Regions from separate parts of the Pseudoalteromonas sp. UG3-2 genome, predicted to be linked through region 2. Evidence: predicted binding sites of a transcription regulator. Region 2 holds the regulator's gene; each other region holds the start of a gene.
What was found. Region 2 encodes FliA, which starts transcription of late flagellar genes. Its sites were predicted from a motif close to CTAAAGNTNNNNNNNNNNNNGCCGATA; they were not measured.
Positions count from the first base shown of each region.

Region 1: pomA (flagellar motor protein PomA) is a predicted target of FliA. The motif match lies at 5,078-5,104, and genes of this name have one in related genera.
Region 3: R3P39_RS10050 (DUF3530 family protein) is a predicted target of FliA. The motif match lies at 1,577-1,603, and genes of this name have one in related genera.

Region 1 covers NZ_JAWLJU010000002.1:3,236,302-3,243,437, reverse strand. The annotation lists gene ybeD (DUF493 family protein YbeD) at 1-115, shown strand, start outside; gene lipB (lipoyl(octanoyl) transferase LipB) at 131-784, shown strand; gene lipA (lipoyl synthase) at 781-1,746, shown strand; gene R3P39_RS17770 (aromatic amino acid transport family protein) at 1,976-3,178, shown strand; gene R3P39_RS17765 (flagellar motor protein MotB) at 3,323-4,252, opposite strand; gene pomA (flagellar motor protein PomA) at 4,255-5,022, opposite strand; gene xseB (exodeoxyribonuclease VII small subunit) at 5,257-5,496, shown strand; gene ispA ((2E,6E)-farnesyl diphosphate synthase) at 5,496-6,395, shown strand; gene dxs (1-deoxy-D-xylulose-5-phosphate synthase) at 6,553-7,136, shown strand, end outside.
Region 2 covers NZ_JAWLJU010000002.1:111,275-118,410, reverse strand. The annotation lists gene R3P39_RS03870 (chemotaxis protein CheA) at 1-139, opposite strand, end outside; gene R3P39_RS03865 (protein phosphatase CheZ) at 155-925, opposite strand; gene cheY (chemotaxis response regulator CheY) at 945-1,328, opposite strand; gene R3P39_RS03855 (RNA polymerase sigma factor FliA) at 1,370-2,104, opposite strand; gene R3P39_RS03850 (MinD/ParA family protein) at 2,107-2,967, opposite strand; gene flhF (flagellar biosynthesis protein FlhF) at 2,960-4,459, opposite strand; gene flhA (flagellar biosynthesis protein FlhA) at 4,479-6,581, opposite strand; gene flhB (flagellar biosynthesis protein FlhB) at 6,780-7,136, opposite strand, start outside.
Region 3 covers NZ_JAWLJU010000002.1:1,505,022-1,512,157, forward strand. The annotation lists gene R3P39_RS10040 (2OG-Fe(II) oxygenase) at 1-540, shown strand, start outside; gene R3P39_RS10045 (DUF368 domain-containing protein) at 577-1,512, opposite strand; gene R3P39_RS10050 (DUF3530 family protein) at 1,795-2,649, shown strand; gene djlA (co-chaperone DjlA) at 2,659-3,498, opposite strand; gene murU (N-acetylmuramate alpha-1-phosphate uridylyltransferase MurU) at 3,500-4,183, opposite strand; gene R3P39_RS10065 (aminoglycoside phosphotransferase family protein) at 4,187-5,188, opposite strand; gene lptD (LPS assembly protein LptD) at 5,301-7,136, shown strand, end outside.

The DNA.
Region 1 (7,136 bases), 3.1 Mb from region 2:
CAGTAAGGGCAATTATGAGTCAGTCACGCTAGTTGCTACCGTCACTAGCAAAGAGCATATTGAACAAATATACACTGAGATCGGCAGCCTAGACGACGTACGCTACGTCCTATAATTGCGAGAGGTTGCGATGGCATCGGGTAAGTTGATTGTACGCCAATTAGGACTTCGTAGTTACGAGCCCATTTGGCAAAAAATGCAGCATTTCACTGACAACCGTGATGACAACACGGCAGATGAAATATGGCTAGTTGAACATCAGCCAGTATTCACTCAGGGGCAAGCCGGCAAGGCCGAGCATATTTTGGCTCCTGGGGATATCCCTGTGGTCAAAGTCGATCGCGGCGGCCAAGTCACCTATCATGGTCCTGGCCAGCAAATGATGTATGTGTTGTTCAATTTACGACGTCTCAAAATTGGCGTACGTGAGTTAGTGACTTGGCTTGAAGAATGTATTATCGCTGCCCTTGGCGAGTATGGCATTAACGCGTACGCCAAGGCCGATGCCCCTGGGGTATATGTTGATGATAGCAAAATCGCGTCGCTGGGTCTGCGAGTACGCAGAGGTTGCTCTTTCCATGGCTTGGCGCTTAACGTCAATATGGATTTGAGCCCATTTCTGCGTATTAACCCCTGTGGTTATGCCGGAATGAACATGGTGCAATGCAGCGACTTAAATGGACCACCGAGCGTCACAGAGGCCGGCGCTGGCTTGGTCAAACACATGCTAGAACGTATAAACGCCGAGCATGTTGAATACACTGAAGGGTTTGAAAACGAATGAGTAAAGCAGTCAAAATGGAGCCTGGGGTAAAGCTCCGCGATGCTGAAAAAATGGCATTGATCCCAGTAAAAGTGATGCCAACAGAACGCGATGAAATGCTCAGAAAGCCAGATTGGCTTAAGATCCGCTTACCAAAGTCGAGCGAGCGCATCGATGGCATCAAACAAGCAATGCGTAAACACGGCTTGCACTCTGTTTGTGAAGAGGCGTCTTGCCCTAACCTATCAGAATGCTTTAATCATGGTACGGCTACCTTTATGATTTTAGGGGCCATTTGTACTCGCCGTTGCCCATTCTGTGATGTTGCTCATGGTCGTCCGCTAAAACCGGATGCTGCAGAGCCGGAAAAGCTGGCACTGACCATTAAAGACATGAAACTTAACTACGTGGTTATCACTTCAGTTGACCGCGACGACTTGCGTGATGGCGGAGCCCAGCACTTTGCCGATTGTATTCGCGAGATCCGTAAACACAACCCTGGGATCACCATTGAAATTCTGGTACCAGATTTTCGTGGCCGCATGGACCGGGCATTGGAAATTCTTAGCGAAACACCACCCGATGTCTTTAACCACAATCTCGAAACCGCACCACGCTTGTATAAACTGGCGCGCCCGGGAGCGGACTATAAGTGGTCGTTAGAGTTATTACGCCGTTTTAAAGAAATGCACCCAGAAGTGAAAACCAAGTCAGGGTTAATGGTGGGGCTCGGTGAAGAAATGAGTGAAATTGAAGAAGTGCTGCGTGACCTACGTGAGTACAAGGTCGATATGTTGACTGTGGGTCAATATCTCCAGCCTTCAAAACACCACCTGCCAGTAAAGCGCTACGTGCCACCGGCAGAATTTGACGCATTGAAAGACTATGCCGATGACATTGGTTTCACCCATGCCGCTTGTGGTCCATTTGTACGCTCTAGCTACCACGCTGACCAACAAGCCGCTGGTAAAGAAGTAAAATAACGGCTACCACAACCGTGGTGTTAAAAAAGCCGCTCATCGCGGCTTTTTTTGTGGCTATTCGTTGACGTAAACTTAGCTATGCAGCCACAGCCCTTAAATCTGGGTAGCTGTCATCTTTCATTTACTTAATTTGCCCCGCTGTAAACTTGCCTGTCATGGCAAAACTATTTCAATTGTGCGTCATTCGTTATATCTTGCCACTCCAGAAAATAATAATCAGGGGCAAAACGTGCTTAAAAATAAAACGCTGGGCAGCATGCTGATTGTCGCAGGGACGACCATCGGTGCGGGCATGCTAGCTCTGCCCATCGCATCTGCAGGGCTGGGGTTTTCTACTGCCATCATTTTACTGGCCGCCACTTGGCTACTAATGACCTACACTGCATTACTCATGCTGGAAGTGCATCAGTATGCCGATCAGAACGCCACCTTAAATACACTGGCAAAAAACTTATTGGGTAAACCAGGACAGTATATTGCTAACTTCTCCATGATCTTTTTATTTTATGCCCTGTGTGCCGCCTATATCGCTGGCGGCGGCTCTCAGCTACAAACCAAACTGATCAATTTAGTTGGCAGTGAGGTCTCACCTCAAGCCGGCTCAATTCTATTGGCCTTAGTGATTGCCACCATAGTTACTTTAGGCACCGGCACGGTGGATAAGCTGAATCAGTTGCTATTCACCATTAAAGTAGTGGTGTTGGCCAGTTTATTTTTTATCTTAACGCCCTACGTCCATGGTCAGCACTTAGTCGACATGCCGGTAGAGCAAGGTTTAGTGATCGCCGCCATTCCTGTCATTTTTACTTCGTTTGGCTTTCATGGCTCTATCCCGTCTATCGTAAAATACGTGGGCGTCGATATTCGTCAATTGCGCAGAGTGATGATGTTTGGCGCCTCGCTGCCACTCATCATTTATGTCTTTTGGCAATTATTAAGCCAAGGCGTAATGGGTCAAGAAAGCCTAATGGCCAGCAAAGGCTTACCTGGCTTTGTCAGTAGTATTTCTGCCATTGCTCACAACGACAATGTTCAAGTGTTTGTGACGGTGTTTGCTGACTTAGCGCTGGCGACTTCGTTCTTAGGTGTGAGTTTAGGACTGTTCGACTTTTTTGCCGATGCCTTTAAAAAGCAAAATACCAGTAAAGATCGCATTAAAACCGCGCTAATTACCTTTTTGCCACCGCTGGGCTTTGCCTTGTTTTATCCTAAAGGGTTTATTATGGCACTGGGTTACGCCGCCATTGCACTGGTTGTGTTAGCGGTTTTCCTGCCTGTAGCCATGGTCTGGAAGCAACGAAAAATACGAGGCGCTGAAGGCTATCGAGTGAAAGGTGGAAACCTGGGGCTGGGGTTAGCCGCTCTGTTTGGGATAATGATCATCTCTTCGCAATTTATGCAAATGGCGGGATTGATCCCAAGCCTTGGCTAAACGCCATTCGTGACTGGCTGCTTAGCAGCTAGTCTCGCCATGCTGCTTTAGGTCTTGCGCCGCTTTCTTAGCTGCCAAAAGCTTATTAACGCCACAAGGTTGCAACATTGACAATGAGAATAACTGTTGCGTAATAAGATGTAATTAATTTTCTCTTACTTCAATGGGATCAGATTCTTTCGGCTTGCCTTGCAGAATAGAAATCTCTACGCGGCGGTTGCGGCGCCTGTCAGCGTTGGTTTCATTGGGAACCAACGGCCGAGTGTCGGCGTGCCCTACTACCACCATGCGGTTTTTATCAAAACCCGGAACTCCCTCCATTACGCTGGCTACCGCCACCGCTCGAGTGGCAGATAAGTCCCAGTTATTGGAATAAAGCTCATTGGTAACGCGAAAATCATCGGTGTGGCCTGATACGGTGATTTCACCAGGTACGTCTTTAAGTAACTCGGCAATATCTTCAATCACAGGCTCAAATTTGGGCTGTAAAAACGCGCTACCGGCGGGAAAAGAGCCGTTCTCTTGAATGCGGATAATGATTTGTTGCCCCAGTGACTCCAGTTCAATAGCGCCGTCCATAATTTGCTTTTCTAACTGCTGCGCTATCTTTTTCACCAACTCGTTAACTTGTTCTTGATCGGCAGAAGCAACGGCCTGTGTAGAGGCCTGTTGCTGAGCAGTGCTCGAAGACTCACCGCCACGTTTGTTGCCACGCTGCTCCTGACGCCCCCCTGCTGATGACTCATCGCCCGCTTGAAATTCCAGCATTTGCTGGGTCATCTCAACGGTTTGTTGTTGAATGGTTTCAATGGGAGTGGGTTCTGGTTTACCTGGCGTGAACTCCATCGCAATGACGCTGGTGCCCTTGGGAATGTCTTTTACTTCAATTTTGTTTTGCACCCCGAAAGCAAACTTCATTGAGCCTGCAATTTGCTTAAACTTAAGCACGTCCATTTCCGAGAAAGCCAATAGCAATACGAAAAAGCACATTAGCAACGACATCAGATCGGCAAACGTCCCCATCCAAGCCGGCAGGCCAGGCGGTGGACATTTGCATTCTTTTTCATCTGACATAGTTACTCCTCGGCCTCGACACCACGCTTAGACTCAGGTAAATAATTTTTCAGAATACCTTCAATGACTTTCGGATTTTGACCATCTTGAATGCCTAACACCGCATCCAGAATGAGGCGTTGGTTGCGCTCTTCTTCGTCTTTACGCAATTCCAACTTGGTTTGAATTGGGATAGCAACCACGTTGGCTAAGAAGGCACCATACAAAGTGGTTAAGAGTGCCACGGCCATTGCCGGACCGATGGCTTTTGGGTCATCCATGTTAGATAGCATCGCCACTAGCCCGATAAGGGTACCAATCATCCCCATTGCCGGAGCAATATCTGCCAGTGATTTAAATAACCCCGCCCCCATTTCATGGCGATTGGTCGTTAATGCAATGTCTTTTTGTAAGGTAGCACGTACCACGTCGGCATCGTGACCATCCACCAGCATGTCTACGCCCTTACGCATAAACTGGTTGGGAATTTCCGCTTCTTCCAGCGCCAAAAAGCCCCCTTTACGAGCAGAGTCAGCAAGTTCAACGGCTTTTTCGATCAATTCTTCTGGGGTTTCAATTTTGAACATAAAGGCCTTTGCGGCCACTTTACCGATGCCAAAGAACTGACCTAAGGTAAAGTTGGATAACACGATGAAGATCGAGCCACCAAATACGATAACGACGGAAGGCGTGTTATAGAACATCGCGACCTGGCCATCACTACTTAGTACCATAGACATAATAATCAAACCTATGGCACCCAGGATCCCTATTACCGTTGCTAAATCCACATGTCCTCCGGGGGAAGTTATTTGTGATAAATCACGCAGTTATTATTATTCGGTTTATCGGCAAGTTTTGCTACAACTTAACACTATTATATTAAAAAGTGTTTAAAATGCGAGTTTATAGCAGATCTTGTGATGACGATACGCACTGGGATCAAAAAGTCGCGGGTTTTTTTGACCTCTGCGCCCAATCCCCCTAAAATTGCTGCACTTTCATATTACAGGTCAATGTTACTTATGGCGGTTAAAAAACCAGAAAACTTAAGCTTTGAAGAAGCCATGCAAGAACTTGAGCAAATTGTTGCAGATATGGAAAATGGCAGTTTAGCGCTTGACCAAGCATTAAAACAGTTTGAGCGCGGCATTAAGCTGGCCAACGCCTCCAATCAAAAGCTCCAACAAGCTGAACAACAGGTTGCCATTTTAATGGGCGAAGGCGAACAAGCGCAGTTAAAGCCATTTGATAACGAAGCATAATGTCCAACGAACTACACACACAATTAGAACGTGCCAAATCTCGAGTAGAAAGCACCATTGTCGACTACTTTGCACAACAGCTCGACACCGATGACACCATCAAAGCAGCAACTCGATACAGCATCGAAAATGGCGGCAAACGGTTACGGCCATTTTTAGTATTCAGTACAGGTGAGCTGTTTGGCGCTGACGCTGAAGACCTTAACCGTGCTGCGGCAGCCATTGAATGTATTCACAGTTACTCTTTGGTTCACGATGACTTGCCAGCCATGGACGACGACGATCTCAGGCGCGGGCGCCCGACTTGTCATGTTATGTATGATGAAGCAACGGCCATTTTAGCAGGCGACGCCCTACAAACCTTGGCGTTTGAGTTGCTAAGCAATCACAGCTTTGCAGTCAGCCAGCAACAGCAACTGCAGATGATCCAAGTGTTGGCTAAAGCCTCAGGGTTGCAAGGTATGGTGGGTGGGCAAGCGCTTGATATCGCCGCCACAGATAAAGCCATCACCATCAGCGAACTTGAGCGTATTCACCGCTTAAAAACCGGTGCCTTACTGAACAGCGCTATTGAACTGGGCTTGCTGTGCGGCCGCAGCGATACCATCACTGATCAAGTGCGTAGCGCCATGCGTACCTATGGTAACGCCATTGGTCTGGCCTTTCAGGTTAGAGATGACATTCTTGATGTTGAGGGCGATACGGCTACACTGGGCAAACCACAAGGCTCGGACCTAGGTCACAACAAAGCGACCTACCCAGCATTACTTGGACTACCACAAGCACAACTGAAAGCAGAGCAGTTGATAGATACCGCCTTGCAAGCCTTAGAGGATGTACCAGGAAATACGCAAACCCTGGCGGCGTTAGCCAATTATATTATTGCCAGAGATCATTAAGCACTCAGGCGTAAGAAAAAAGACACAATTGCTTTGTAAAAACTGGTGAACGTAATAATATGACCAGTTGCTGAAGAATTTTAATAACTTTGCAGTGAGTCGTGCCAATTTATACCAATTTGCTTGCACAGGCTCGCTTAGGACTCTGATAATTACCATGAAACTTGATAGCAGCAAGTATCCTTTATTGGCGTTAATTGACGAACCGAGTCAGCTTCGTCAACTACCACAACACAAGTTAATGGCGCTTAGTGATGAGTTACGTGCCTACTTACTCGATTCAGTGTCACAAAGCAGTGGCCATCTTGCTTCGGGTTTAGGCACCGTTGAGCTTACAGTGGCATTGCACTACGTCTACTCGACCCCAACCGACAGGTTAGTTTGGGACGTTGGCCATCAAGCCTACCCCCACAAAATACTCACAGGTCGCCGTGACCAAATGCATAGCATTCGCCAAAAAGATGGCCTCCACCCGTTCCCTTATCGTGGCGAAAGTGAATACGATACCTTTAGTGTCGGTCACTCAAGTACGTCTATTTCTGCCGCATTGGCTATGGCCATTGCCGCTGAAAAAGAAGGCCAAGGCAGAAAAACGGTGGCGGTGATTGGCGATGGTGCCATGACCGCGGGCATGGCATTTGAAGCCATGAATCACGCTGGCGACGTCAATCCAGATATGCTGGTGATCCTCAACGATAATGAAATGTCGATTTCTGAAAACGTCGGGGCATTGAACAACCA
Region 2 (7,136 bases):
CACGGAAAATTGCGTTGAGAAGTTCCTTATCTTCAGGATTGTTTTCTAGTTCAACAAGCTGTTCTGATAGTAACTCTAGAATTTCACCCGCTTCAACTAGAAAGTCCTGGAGGATATCTTCATCGACTTCAAAGCTCATACTCTCATTCTCCAACTAGAAGCCTAAACTAGATAACAAGTCATCGACTTCATCTTGACCTGATACCACGTCGTCTCGCGATTCAGCATCAATAATAGGGCCTTCAGGCCCAGACAATTCATTGACAGTCTCTGCTGTTTTTACTTCATTTTCTTTCGTTTGTGCCCGTAACTGTTCTTCATCGCCATTGCTGAAAACAGTTAATAGGTTGATGAGACTGTCTTCGACTTCTCTTACCAGCTCAATAACGCGTCGAATTACCTGGCCCGTCAAATCTTGATAATCTTGGGCCATCAACACATTGGTCATCAAGCTTTGTAGTTCATCGGTACGGGTTTTAGACGACTGCATAAAGCTGTCAAGATCGTGACACAGAGATTTAAACTCGCCAAGCTCGATATCTCGATTCATTAGGCGATCCCATGTGGGCTTTATTTGTGCTATTTCTTCGGCCAAATCTTGTGCTAAGGGCAAGCTTTCTTCCACCGCGTCCATGGTTTTGTTGGCAGCGCTCTCCGTCAGTTCCATGACGTAATTTAAACGCTGCTTGGCATCCGGTATGGCCTCTGTGGTAAGGTCAGCCAGTCGCGTGTCTAGCTCGAAGTTTTTTAACGACTCATGAAGTTGACGAGTCAACTTACCGACCTCAGCGAAAAGCTCAGATTGCTCTTTGTTTGCAGCCTCTAAAATAAGTTGGTCAGCTTTTTCTTGCTCACCTTGCTCGAGATACTCTACTAGCTGTTTTGCTTGTTCAAGTGTGATTTGAGGCGCAGCATTCACAGACATAGGCCATTCCCCCTTGCTGTTAGCCTAACCGCTCAAATACTTTTTCAAGCTTGGTCTTCAGTGTACCTGCTGTGAACGGTTTAACGATGTAGCCATTTACCCCAGCTTGCGCCGCCGCTACGATCTGCTCTTTTTTTGCTTCCGCCGTTACCATTAGCACTGGAATGTGTTTTAACTTCTCATCTGCACGAATGGCGCGCAGCAGGTCAATGCCCTGCATTCCTGGCATATTCCAATCAGTGACTACAAAGTCAAACTCCTGATTTTGTAGCATCGGAAGTGCTGTACTACCATCATCAGCTTCTTGAACATTGGTAAAGCCTAAATCTCTTAATAGGTTTTTGATTATTCTTCTCATAGTAGAGAAATCATCAACCACGAGAATTTTCATGTTCTTATCCAAAACTTCCTCCAGTGAGGTTCGAACCCAACTATTTATTTACTTTAATTTATCCAGTCATTGATTTTTGCTTTTAGCTTAATCATTGCCTGACCGTGAATTTGACTTACTCGAGATTCACTGACATCGAGAATGGCGCCAATCTCTTTTAAATTCATTTCATCGTTATAGTAAAGTGACAACACCATCGCATCGCGCTCTGGTAAGGATTTTATCGCTTCCACTAAAGACGAATTAAAACGTTCATTTTTAACGTTATTAAACGGTTTGTCTAGCGCAAAGTCGCTGTTGGCAGGGGTTATGACATCTTCATCTACCCCTAAATCCTCAATCCCTATGACTTTGCTGGCATTTACATCATGTAAAATATGATGGTACTCATCTAGCGTAATATCAAGTTTTTCAGCGATTTCAGTGTCTTTTGGCTCTCGCCCGAGGCTTGCTTCAAGCTCTGATATGGCTTCAGCTACCATTCGACTGTTCTTATGAACCGAGCGGGGCGCCCAGTCGCCACGCCGCATTTCATCCAGCATAGCGCCACGAATACGAATGCCAGCAAAGGTTTCAAAGCTGGCTCCTTTACTGGCATCAAAATTCTTTGTGGCTTCAATTAACCCAATCATGCCCGACTGGATTAGATCATCCAGTTGCACACTAGCCGGAAGTCGAGCGATGAGGTGACATGCCACTTTTTTTACCAGAGGTGCATGCCGTTCGACCACTTTATGGATGTGGTCTGTAGTTTGATATCCCGCCGCTCTATTGACCGGTGAAGCCATAATTACCCATTCACTAATTGCTCAATAAAAAATTCTAAATGACCGGAAGGTTGATGTGGAACAGGCCATTTAACCGCTTTCGATGCCAATCCTTTAATTGCCACAGCCGCTGGTGAGCTTGGAAATAAATCGACGATGGCCTTTTGCCGCCGCGACGATTTTCGCATGTTTTCATCAAATGGCACGGTTGCCACTAGCTCTAGGGCAACATCTAAAAATCGGTCCGTTACTTTGGAGAGTTTAGCAAACAACTCTTGTCCCTCACGCAAGCTACGCACCATATTTGCAACAATTTTAAAACGATAGACACCGTGCTCACGACTGAGCACTTTAATTAGCGCGTAAGCGTCCGTAATGGAGGTAGGTTCGTCACACACCACCACAACCACATCTTGGGCAGCGCGGGAAAAGCTTAACACCATGTCAGAGATACCTGCTGCGGTGTCAACAATTAATACGTCAAAGTGGCTATCAAGCTCACTGAATGCTCGAATTAAACCAGCATGTTCCGCTGGGGTCAGCTCAACCATATTTTGCGAGCCTGACGTTGCTGGCACAATTTTAATCCCAGCGGGGCCTTCCACTAAAATTTCTTCTAATTCGCACTCACCTGATAACACATGAGATAAGTTTTTCTCAACCCTAAGGCCTAACATGACATCACAGTTTGCCAAGCCTAAGTCGGCATCCAACACCAATACTCGCTGGCCCTGCTGTCCCATTGCGATGGCCGTGTTTAATGAAACATTGGTTTTACCAACGCCTCCCTTGCCACCGGTAACGGCTATCACTTTTACACCTTGGTTGCTACTTTGACTCATTTTTCGCAGGCCACTTGCTTGATCTAAAACTGTGTTAATCATACATTCCTACTGACTCTGACGCTACAGGTACACGTCGAGAGTGCTGTGCTTTTATTCTTTTTAAATACAATTGCTCGGCTTTTTTGACTAGCTTTTGAGCATTTGCGACGCGAATGTCTTCTGGCACTCGCTGACCGTTAGTAAGATACCCTATTGGCAAGCGATTTTGAATCGCAATACTAATAATCTCGCCCAAACTTAGACTTTCATCAAGTTTTGTGAAAATACAGCCACTTAAATTTACTTTTTTGAAGTGTCTTACGGTTTCTTGAAGCACGTTCATTTGCGCCGTAGCACTCAATACAAGATAACTACGAATATCCACGCGGGCACTGCGCATAAGTGTATTTAACTGCTCAGTTAAGCGCAAATCTCTTTGGCTCATTCCGGCTGTATCTATTAATACTAGACGCTTATTGCGTAAATGATAAAGCACTTCTGCAAGTTCATTGGCATCTTTCACTTGCTTAACCGGGCAACCAATAATGCGACCGTACGTGGCCAGTTGCTCGTAAGCGCCAATTCTGTAAGTGTCTGTGGTGATCAGGGCAACTTTATCGGCACCATATTTTTGTGCCCCAAGAGCAGCTAACTTCGCTACTGTGGTGGTTTTACCAACGCCGGTAGGACCTACCATAGCAAACACCCCACCTTGTCGTAGAATGTCGTTGTTGGTGGTGTGCATTTGATTGATCACCATGTTTAACAATGCATTCCAGGCTTCTTTGCGTGACACATCATCGGGAATAAAGCAGGCCATTTGCTCTGCCACATCTTTATCGATCCCCATGCCTTCTAAGCGGTCAACTAAGCATGCACGAGTTGGGTCGCGGCGCGCCATTTCCTGTCTCATTAATCCTGAAACTTGATGTTCTAGGAGCTGACGAATGGCATTCATTTCTTCACGCATGTCGCTCATTTCATCGCCCTTAGCGCGCTGACTTGGCGCTGGCTCATCGCCAAAACCACTGTCTAAGTCATCCGATTCCGACCAGCTTTGCGACTCGGCAAAGTCATCGTCTTCAAAGTCAAAAGATTGGCGACTTGGTTGCGGCTTGCTGTGATAACTCGGTTGAGCTGAGCGTTGTGGTTGACGCTGAGGTTCTTGCTTTGTCGCCAACATTTGCTCAGTATCAATACCAGACTGTGAAAACATTGACGCCAATTCTGGTGAACGCGGCCGTGGAGCTTGGCGCTCTAACAAGGCTTCTAAGCTATCAGCCACTTGCGCTTGTTTGCTCGGTTGCGCTTGACGTGGCTCAGGGCGTACAAAACGACTAGGCTGTTGTTTAGCTGGCGCTTCGTTGTTTGTAGCAGGCGCTGGTGATTGGGGCTTAGGCGCTGCAGCACGGTCATTATCCACAGCGGCAACAATTTCAACACCGTCAGCCAGCTTTTTGTTAGACATGATAACCGCATCCGCGCCTAACTCTTCTTTCACTTCATTTAAAGCCGTACGCATATCTTTTGCGAAAAAACGTTTAATTTTCATGTTACAGCCCCTTTATCCTCTATTGTCCAACCGAGCTCACAATCTTGATTTGTCTTTCTTCCGGTACTTCTTGATACGACATCACTCTTAAGCCCGGGATAGTGTGTTTAACAAATCGAGATAGCACACTTCTTAACATACCTGAGGTTAATAAGATGGACGGGTCACCTAGCATTTCTTGGTTATGGTGCGCTTCTCGTAATGACTCTTGAAGCCGCTCCGCCAAGCCAGGTTCGATACCTGCCCCCTCATCACCTGCGTTCTGAAGTGACTGATGCAACATCTGTTCCAACTCAGGCGCCAATGTTATGACAGGGATTTCTTCTTCGCCGCCAACCGCGTCTTGAACGATTAATCTGCGCAGTGAAATTCGCACTGCAGCCGTAAGTACATCGGGGTCTTGGCTTCTTGGACCATACTCAACTAGGGTCTGAACAATAGAGCGCATATCGCGAATGGCTACGCCTTCATTGAGTAAGTTTTGCAGTACTTTTACCACTGTTGTTAGCGGTAGAATATCCGGCACGAGTCCTTCCACTAAACGTGGGTGGCTCTTGGCGAGCATATCGAGTAGGTTTTGCACTTCTTCATGGCCCAGCAACAATGAAGCATTGTTGGTTAGCAACTGACTAATGTGAGTGGCCACCACGGTTGCAGCATCCACCACTGTGTAGCCCAATGAGTGCGCTTCGTCTTTCTGATCCGGCTTAATCCATACTGCATCCAAACCAAACGCCGGATCTTTGGTTTCAATGCCTTTAATGGGGCCAAATACTTGGCCGGGATTAATGGCTAATTCATCACCATGTTTCAGTTCACCGTTTCCTGAGCCCACGCCCATTAGAGTAATATTGTAGGCATTGGGATCGAGCTCTAAGTTATCGCGGATATGCACTGGTGGCACCAAGAAGCCCAACTCTTGCGAAAGCTTCTTACGAACCCCTTTAATGCGACTTAATAGCTCGCCACCTTGTGCTTGGTCAACCAAAGGAATGAGTCGGTAGCCCACCTCAAGTCCGATCACATCAACCGGCTGCACATCGTCCCAGCCCAGCTCTTTTTGTTCTTGCTGTTGCGCGCCTTTGCCCTGAGCTCCGCTGGCTTCTTGTTCGGCTTTCTCGATTTCCGCTTTTTTCTTTTGTTGCTGAGTGTAATACGCAATATAGCCAAGCAGCGCGCCTAAACTTAAAAAAGCCACATGAGGCATGCCAGGGACGAGACCCATAGTGATAAGGATCCCAGAGGCAATAAACAGTGATTTTTCATTGCCTAACTGAGTTTTAAATTGATCGCCCATGTTGTGCGACTCGTTTTGTCGCGTCACAACAATGGCAGTACCAATCGACAACAATAAAGAAGGAATCTGTGCAACCAGGCCATCCCCTATGGTCAGCATGGTATACACTTCCATGGCCCGACCAAAAGTTAAGTCGTGTTGGATCATACCAACAAATAAGCCACCGATGATATTAATTGCTAGGATCACTATCCCCGCAATGGCATCGCCTTTAACGAATTTACTGGCACCATCCATCGAGCCATAGAAGTCAGCCTCTCGAGTTACTTCATCACGACGAGTTCTGGCCTCTTCAGCAGAGATGAAGCCAGCATTTAAGTCGGCATCAATGGCCATTTGTTTACCAGGCATGGCATCCAGGGTAAAACGTGCAGACACTTCCGAAATCCGCCCGGCACCTTTGGTAATAACCACGAAGTTAATGATGATAAGAATAAGGAACACCACCAAACCAACGGCGTAGTTACCGCCAATCACCACGCTACCAAAAGCCTCGATCACTTTACCTGCAGCGTCCCCACCAGTATGACCTTCTAGTAGTACCACTCGAGTACTGGCAACATTCAGTGCTAAGCGCATAATGGTGGCGATTAGCAACACCGCCGGGAACATGCCAAATTCCAGTGGTTTCATGGTGTAAACCGTGACTAAAAGAACCACCAGTGCAAGTGCTATATTGAAAGAAAAAAGAATGTCGAGTAAGAATGGCGGTAACGGTAAAATCACCATACCCAAGGCCGCAAGTACCAGCAATGGAGTACCAACGCCCTTAGCATATTCTTTTTTATCTCGATTGAGTTGTTCTAAAACCGCTTTAAATTCCATAACTTAACACATGCAAAAAATTGACACACAGTGAATAAAGCAATATATATTCCAAGTGTGTCGTCAGTGCTTGTATGCAATCTATTTTACTGAATTAAGGAAGCCGGGTTGCAGCTAAATAATGGTGTCGAGAGCGATGCTTCTACCCTGTGGGGTTCAGGGTAAACTCGCCAGCGAAATACTCTTTTATGTTCGCGATTAGTGCTTCAGATCATCTGGGATAGGCAAATCTTTACTCAGTGCGGTCGGTCGCTTGCCTCTGCCTTTTTGGAAACGGCTCAGCTGGAAAACATAGGCCAGTACTTGTGCCACCGCGGTAAACAATTGCTCTGGAATTTGATCGCCCACTTCTGTGGTGTGATATAAAGAACGAGTTAGTATCGGTGACTCAACAATAGGTACTTCGTTGCCTTTGGCAATTTTTCGTATTTGCATCGCCAGTTCATCCACCCCTTTGGCAATAACAATAGGGGCGCCGGCCTTTTCAGTATCGTATTTTAGTGCCACTGAGTAATGGGTTGGGTTGGTCACCACCACATCAGCATCAGGCACTTC
Region 3 (7,136 bases), 1.4 Mb from region 2:
TTTCACCAAAATAAGGTAAAAACAGTCACTGATCAGCAGCTTGGGGCGCTTACCCCACAGGAGCGCCAAGTACTATTTGAAGATATCTATAGTGACGCCGCCCAAGGGCTCGGGTTTATGTACTGCAGACACTCAGTTGGAGCGCATAGTCCGAGCGTCTTAAACCAATTGTACCAAAGTCTCAATGCTGCCGCCCTGCAACAACTGATCTCAGACATCAGTGGCGAGCAGATCATTCACACCTCAGCGCAGGCCACTCGTTACATCAGTGGCCAGTATCTCACTCGCCATACCGATGTAGTTGAATCTGAAGGCCGAGTGTATGCTTATGTATTGGGTGTGAGCAAAAACTGGCACCCGGATTGGGGTGGATTACTGCAGCTGTTTGAAAGAGATGGCACGCCAACCACCAGCTACGCACCAAGGTTCAACTCCTTAGTGGTGTTTGACGTCAAAAAATTGCACTCGGTGACTTATGTCGCCCCTTATGCCAAGGGACCACGGCTATCTGTTACTGGTTGGTTTCGTACCAAAGCATAATAATAGCGGGCTCTGCGAGTAGTGCAGAGCCGTTTTTTAATAGCGCTGAGAAATTTTCTCTATGGCGAGAATAAGCGCCAAACCGGCGACCGCCAGCAGCACACAAGCAAGGGTTTGCGGTGCTTGGCCATAAATCTCGCTGTACTGCCATGGCCAAATGTTTGCTTGAGTCAGCGGTTTTTCTACGCCACTGGAATTAACATAGGTGGTGAGTACCTGCTTCCATGGCCACAAAAGGTTTAAGGAACCAATTAAAAACCCCGACAACAGCGCAAAAGTCACTTGTTCATAGTGCTTAAATAGCCAACTTAGCAACCGCGAAAACGACATTAAGCCAACCACACAGCCCAATAAAAATAAACCAATCAGCAATATTTGTAACTGGGTTACTGCCAACAGCACATGGCCATACATGCCCAGTAACAGCAAAATAAAGCTGCCTGAGATCCCCGGTAAAATCATGGCACAAATGGCAATGGTGCCAGATAAGAAGAACATCATGGGTGAAGCCTGGGCTTCTGCGGGCGAGAGCGAGGTAATGATAAAGGCAATCACAGCCCCGATAACACAAGCACTGATATTTACTAACCGCCAACGCGTCACTTGTTTTGCTACGTGAATAAACGACGCCACAATTAGGCCAAAAAAGAACGACCACACCAACAACTGATAATTAGCGAGTAAGTAAGTAATAACTTTCGCCAATGAAGCTGCGCTGACAATTAAGCCAGAGAATACCGCAGTTAAAAAGTTGCCATCGATGTGCTGCCAAGTTGCTTTCACCCCTTGTTGTTTGAGCAGCCGCAAGGCCTCTAAATCAACACTTTTTATCGCCGCTAAGAAACGCGCGTAAATTCCGGTAATAAAAGCAATGGTTCCACCAGAAACCCCAGGGACTACGTCAGCAGCGCCCATTCCAGCCCCCTTCAGAAACATCCAGAGATAGTCGCGTTTGCTATCTTGATACTGCACTCATGCTCTCCTTTGTATTTTTATGGCGCTAATCTTACCGTAATTTCACGCTAAATAGCGACCGCTAAAGCTTTTCACTTCGTTGCCGATAATTAATATCAACCCGCATTAATACTTGCTCAATTTGAGGGAGTAAATCTGACGCTAACTGCGCTAAAAATTTCTTATTTAGAACAACTAAATAGCAAAATTTTTGCCTGGTTATCGACACATTTTCTTGCCTCAAATAGACCACTTAATTAAGCGAGTTGATATTATCATGTTTGTGGATGCTATTACGTTATGATTATCATCGTTTTCTTATTTATTGTCTGGGGTTTATGTGGCACCGCCCTAGCTGCTGAGCACATTAATCCGCCGCCACTTGAGCATTTTTACCAACAAGATGCCGAACGTTTTTATGAGTCCTCTGAGCTGTTAACATTGCAATCAGAGGGCGAGGATTTTTATGTTTTTCATCAGCCCTACATGGCAGCCGCCAAAGCTGGGACAGTGGTATTAATCCCCGATATGCTAGCGCCGCCACTCAACAGCAGTGGCATTAGCTTTTTAGCCCAGCGCTTAAGTGATGACGGCTTTGACACCTATACCATTAGCGCTCCAGGGGTAAGCAGCAGTGCTGATATTTTGCCCCCAGATCTAGGTGCTCAGGCTCCTGAAGAAAATCAGCAAGCAGGCAACAAAGTACTTACTGGCGTCAGTGAGCGCAACCTTGATGACTACAAAACCGCCCTAATTAGCCGCTTTGAAGCGCTCTACAACACCCTTAGCAAAAGCCCAGAAGAGCAACTGGTGGTGGTGGCCTTTGGTAACAGCGCGGGCGTATTTGTAGAGCACTTAGCTACCTTACCGAGCTTGCAAATCGATGCGGTGACGGTAATAAGTCCACAACTGCCTAATGCCGCCCGACAAAAGCACCTTGCTGCAAACTTATCTTTGGTGAGCCCAGCATTACTGGATATCTATTATTCTTTTGACAACCCCAGTGTGGTCGACAGCACCAACATGAGAAAGCGTTGGGCGCTGCGTAATAATAAATACGACTACCGCCAACGCGAGCTATTTGGGGTTAAAACCGATCCGCTTCAGCATCAACGTTTACGCAAAGAGTTGCTGGGCTTTTTACGGGTACTTTAGGTTGCCGCCTTAGGCGCTTGCTTTTTTAAGGTACTCGTAAGCGCTTTGAATATCTTGGCTCTTGCGTTTAGCCACTTCCATCATGTGCTCTGGCAGGCCTTGCGATACCAATTTATCGGGGTGGTGTTGCGCCATCAATTTGCGATATGCCTTTTTAATTTCGCGTTCACTGGCGCCTTCACTTAACCCCAGCACCGCTAAAGCTTGAGTGCGACTCAAGCCCGGATCGGCAGCAGCTTGGCGTTGACCACTGTGGCGTTGCCCTTGCCCTGTTGCATTCGAGCGACGGAATTCAAACTCAGCTTGGTAACGCTTTAATAAAAATAAGAAGTGCGTTTCAGCAAAGCCTAAAGATTTTGCCACTTGCTTAAGTAAAGTTTTCTCAGCATCGGAAACGTGGCCATCACAAAACGCCATTTGAATTTGAATTTCTAAAAACAGCTGGCGTAAATCATAACGCCGAGCAAAAGCTTCTTTGAAGTCGCCCACCGCTTCTTTAATCGAAAAGTCAGCTGCTTTTCCGGCATTGAAGGCACGTTGTGCTTCGCGGCGCTCTTCCCCTTCAAGTCCCATTTCGGTCATAAATGCTGATGCGGCTTGAATATGAATTTCACTGACGCGACCATTTGACTTGGCAATATGTCCCATTACCGCAAAGCAACTAGAGAAAAACAGCGCCTGACGCTCATGAAGGTCTTCCCCTTTCATAAACCCTTGAAAGCCGCCTACTTTGTCAAAGTCTTGCTTTAAACCACGGTCAAATAAGTGCCCCAGATAAAAGCCTAGAATCGCGCCTAACCAGCGCCCAAATAAGAACCCAAAAATGGTACCGAGTAACTTACCCCACATGCTAACCTCTTCCTACTTTGTCATTTATCAACGCCAAACGCTCTGGGGTGCCAATATCATCCCACTGACCAAGATACAGCTCGGTTGAGACGCAATGATTATTAAGGCCTTCTGCAAGCATAGGGCCCAGCTTTAAAAACTCAGCCGTGTGATGGCCAAAAAAATCGCGATGATACTTACCTATGCCAGCAAAGGTGTACTTATTACTGTTCAGTGGCTGATGCGCCAGCGCAAAGTCGCCATCAGGGTTATGTGCTGGGTTTTCCACCAACACAATATGCGCTAAACATTCGCCTGGGGTATCACTGCCCAACTGCAAAGCAGTTAAACTGCTGCAGTCATAGTCCGTGAACACATCGCCATTAATCACCACAAACTGGTCACTGTCTTGGCATAATAACGGCAAGGCTTTTATAATCCCACCTGCAGTCTCCAACCCCCCTTCGGGCTCCTGACTATAACTAATAGTGACACCAAACGCGCTGCCATCACCAAAATAGTCTTTAATGGCTTCGCCCTGCCATGCCAAATTAATCACCACCTCGTCAATGCCGGCATCACGTAAACCTTGCAGGTGGTGCTCTATTAGCGGTCGACCAGCGACCTCCAACATGGGTTTAGGCTTGCTTGCGGTCAACGGCATCATGCGTTTGCCTCGCCCCGCGGCTAATATCATTGCTTTCATGTGTTAACGCTTTGTTTGAGTCAGTTTTACTGCCACTTGAGGCATTATGTCATTTTCGATCCAGCTTGCAAGCCATTGAAAGCTTTCGTGCTTTTTAGACACATCGAGAATGTATTGCAGTGTTGGCTGAATATTGTCGAGGTAACCTGCCTTGCCGTCCCGTTGTAATAGCCGAGTAAAAATCCCCGCCGCTTTTAAGTGGCGCTGAATACCAGTAATATCAAAGTAAAACTGATACTCATGGTAGGTCATGTCAGCCAGTAGCTGAGCGTCTTGCAGTAGCTGATAGCTGTATTGTTGTAACTGGGCAAATTGTTCCGCCGGTAATCGCGTATAACAATCTCGCAGTAATGACACGGCATCGTAAGTGACAGGCCCGGTGACCGCATCTTGATAATCAATTAGAAACCAGCGCTGCTGATGCCAAATCAGATTACGGCTATGAAAGTCACGATGCATGGTGACCTGAGGCTGTTGCAACATCAGCTTGACTAAACTCTCGCTTAATTGTTGCCATTGTACTTGTTGGTAAGGACTCAGCTCAGAGCCAAGCCACTTTTCCACCAACCAGTGACGAAAGATATCCAGCTCCATAGCAATAAAGTCCGCATCATATGGCTTCATTAAGGGATGATGAGGGGTCTTAGCAATGGCAGGGATCTGCTGTAATAAGGCTTGATAGTCAGCGTTAACACTGTCGAGTTCAAGGCGGTCGGCAAGGTGCTCGGTACCCAAGTCTTGCAGTAGCAATAAGCCATTGCTACTGTCTTCGGCAATAATCTTTGGAACATTCAGCCCGTGCTGAGCAAAATGTTGAGTCAGTTCAACGAACACAGTATTGTCGAGTTTATCGGTTGGGCTTTGCATTAAAACCCAAGCATGTTGGCCTTGCCAGACACGAAAATAACGCCGAAAACTGGCATCTGAGGTGATCGCTTGGTAACGGTAGTCGCGGCCGCCTAAAGCCGACTGTAAAAAGACATCAATGGCCGTTGGATTATTCATGAGGTCGTTGTCACACCTTGTTGTTGTAATTGTGTAAATGCTACTGTATTTCGGACCGTTTTCATTTATCATGAGCAGTCTAATCGTAAACGCTTGGCAAATAGGTTATTAAATGCGCAAAATTTGGGGCTTAGCTGTATTTTCGTTATGTCATACTGCAGCTTTTGCTAATACGAACATTGTCGCCGCACAATGTAAAGACTATATGCGACCAGCGAGCTGGAAGCCAGTCGCCGATCTGCCCCAAGGTGCTATTGATATTGTTGCCAATGACGTAGAGCTACAAGGCGTAGACAGCGCCGAATTTTCAGGCAATGTGGTGATTAACTCAAAGACCATGAGTCTTGAAGCTAAGCGTGCGCTTATTGACAAAAAAGAAGGCCTGTTAAGTGCTTCAGGGCCACTGCTGTATCGTGATAAATTTACCAAAGTCAACAGTAACGGTTTGTTTGCCGACCTCAATGCTAACACGATTAGCTTGCTTGGTGCTGAATACGAGTTAACCGAGCAACGCGGCCGCGGTGGTGCGGAAAAACTCTACGCCGCTGATAATCAAATCTCATTACAAAATTCGAGCTTTACTACCTGCCCAAGCACTGAGCCATTTTGGCAAATTGAAGCCAGTAACATAGTGTTGTCACGCGAAGATGGTTGGGGCAAAACTTACAACACCGTATTCAAAATTATGGATACTCCGGTGATTTATTTACCATACTTCACCTTTCCCATTGATGACAGACGTAAATCTGGGTTACTCACACCCACCATTTCCAGTTCCAATAAATTTGGTTTAGAGTTAATTACGCCTTATTACCTCAATATTGCCCCTAACTATGATGCCACTTTTTCGCCGCGCTACATGGCCAATAAAGGGTTGCAGCTGATCACTGAGTTTCGTTACTTAACCGAACAGCACCGTGGTAAAGTCGCCGTTGAATATTTACATAAAGACGATTCTGAGCCGCAACTGGATGAGCGTTATTTAGTTAACTGGCAGCAAAAAAGCTACCTATCTGAGCAGTGGCGTGCCTATGTTGATATTACTAACGTCAGTGACGATAACTACTTAACCGACTTGTCATCAGACTATGCCAATGACACCGATACTCAACTCTATCGCACTGCCAGTTTAAGCTACTTGGGCGAGTCGTGGCTCATCGATATGAAGCTACAAGATTTTGAGGTGCTGGGCGACCATGTTGAGTCTTACACGGCGCTGCCACAAATTCGTTTTAGCACCCGAGACGGCTATGAAATGCTGGGATTGGATTGGAACTTTGATGGTGAGTTCGCGCACTTTAAGAACGACAGCTTAACCATTACCGATGCTACTCGCTTACACCTCGAGCCTAGAGTGTCGTTTTCACGTAATGAATACGCTTGGTCATTTACCTCTGAGGCACGATTACTGCACACTCGCTACCAGCAAGAAGGCGACTTTATTAACAGCGACTACCAAAAGTCAGTGAGCCGCACCTTGCCTAGCGTTAGACTGCATGGTCAATTAAACTTTGAACGCAACACGGCTTTTTTCTTTGATGAGGGCACGCAAACATTAGAGCCACAGCTGCAGTATTTGTATACTCCACACCGCGAGCAAAGCCAAATAGGCTGGTACGACACCACCAAGCTGCAAGATGACTTCGTGGGGTTATTTAGAGCAAGACGTTACTCAGGCTATGACCGCATTGCCCAAGCCAATCAATTTACCCTTGGTGCCACCACCCGTATTTATGATGACACCAACGTTGAACGCTTTAATTTCAGCGCTGGTCAAATCATCTATTTAGAATCGTCTGTAAAGCCAACTGCACAGTTACTCAGTGACGAGACTAACTACAATGCACTGTTTGCAGCCGAAACCATGTTACATTGGCACAAACGTTGGTACCTTTCAGGTGGCGTACAATACGACGCTGACAGCAAGGAACTGGTACAATCACACTTT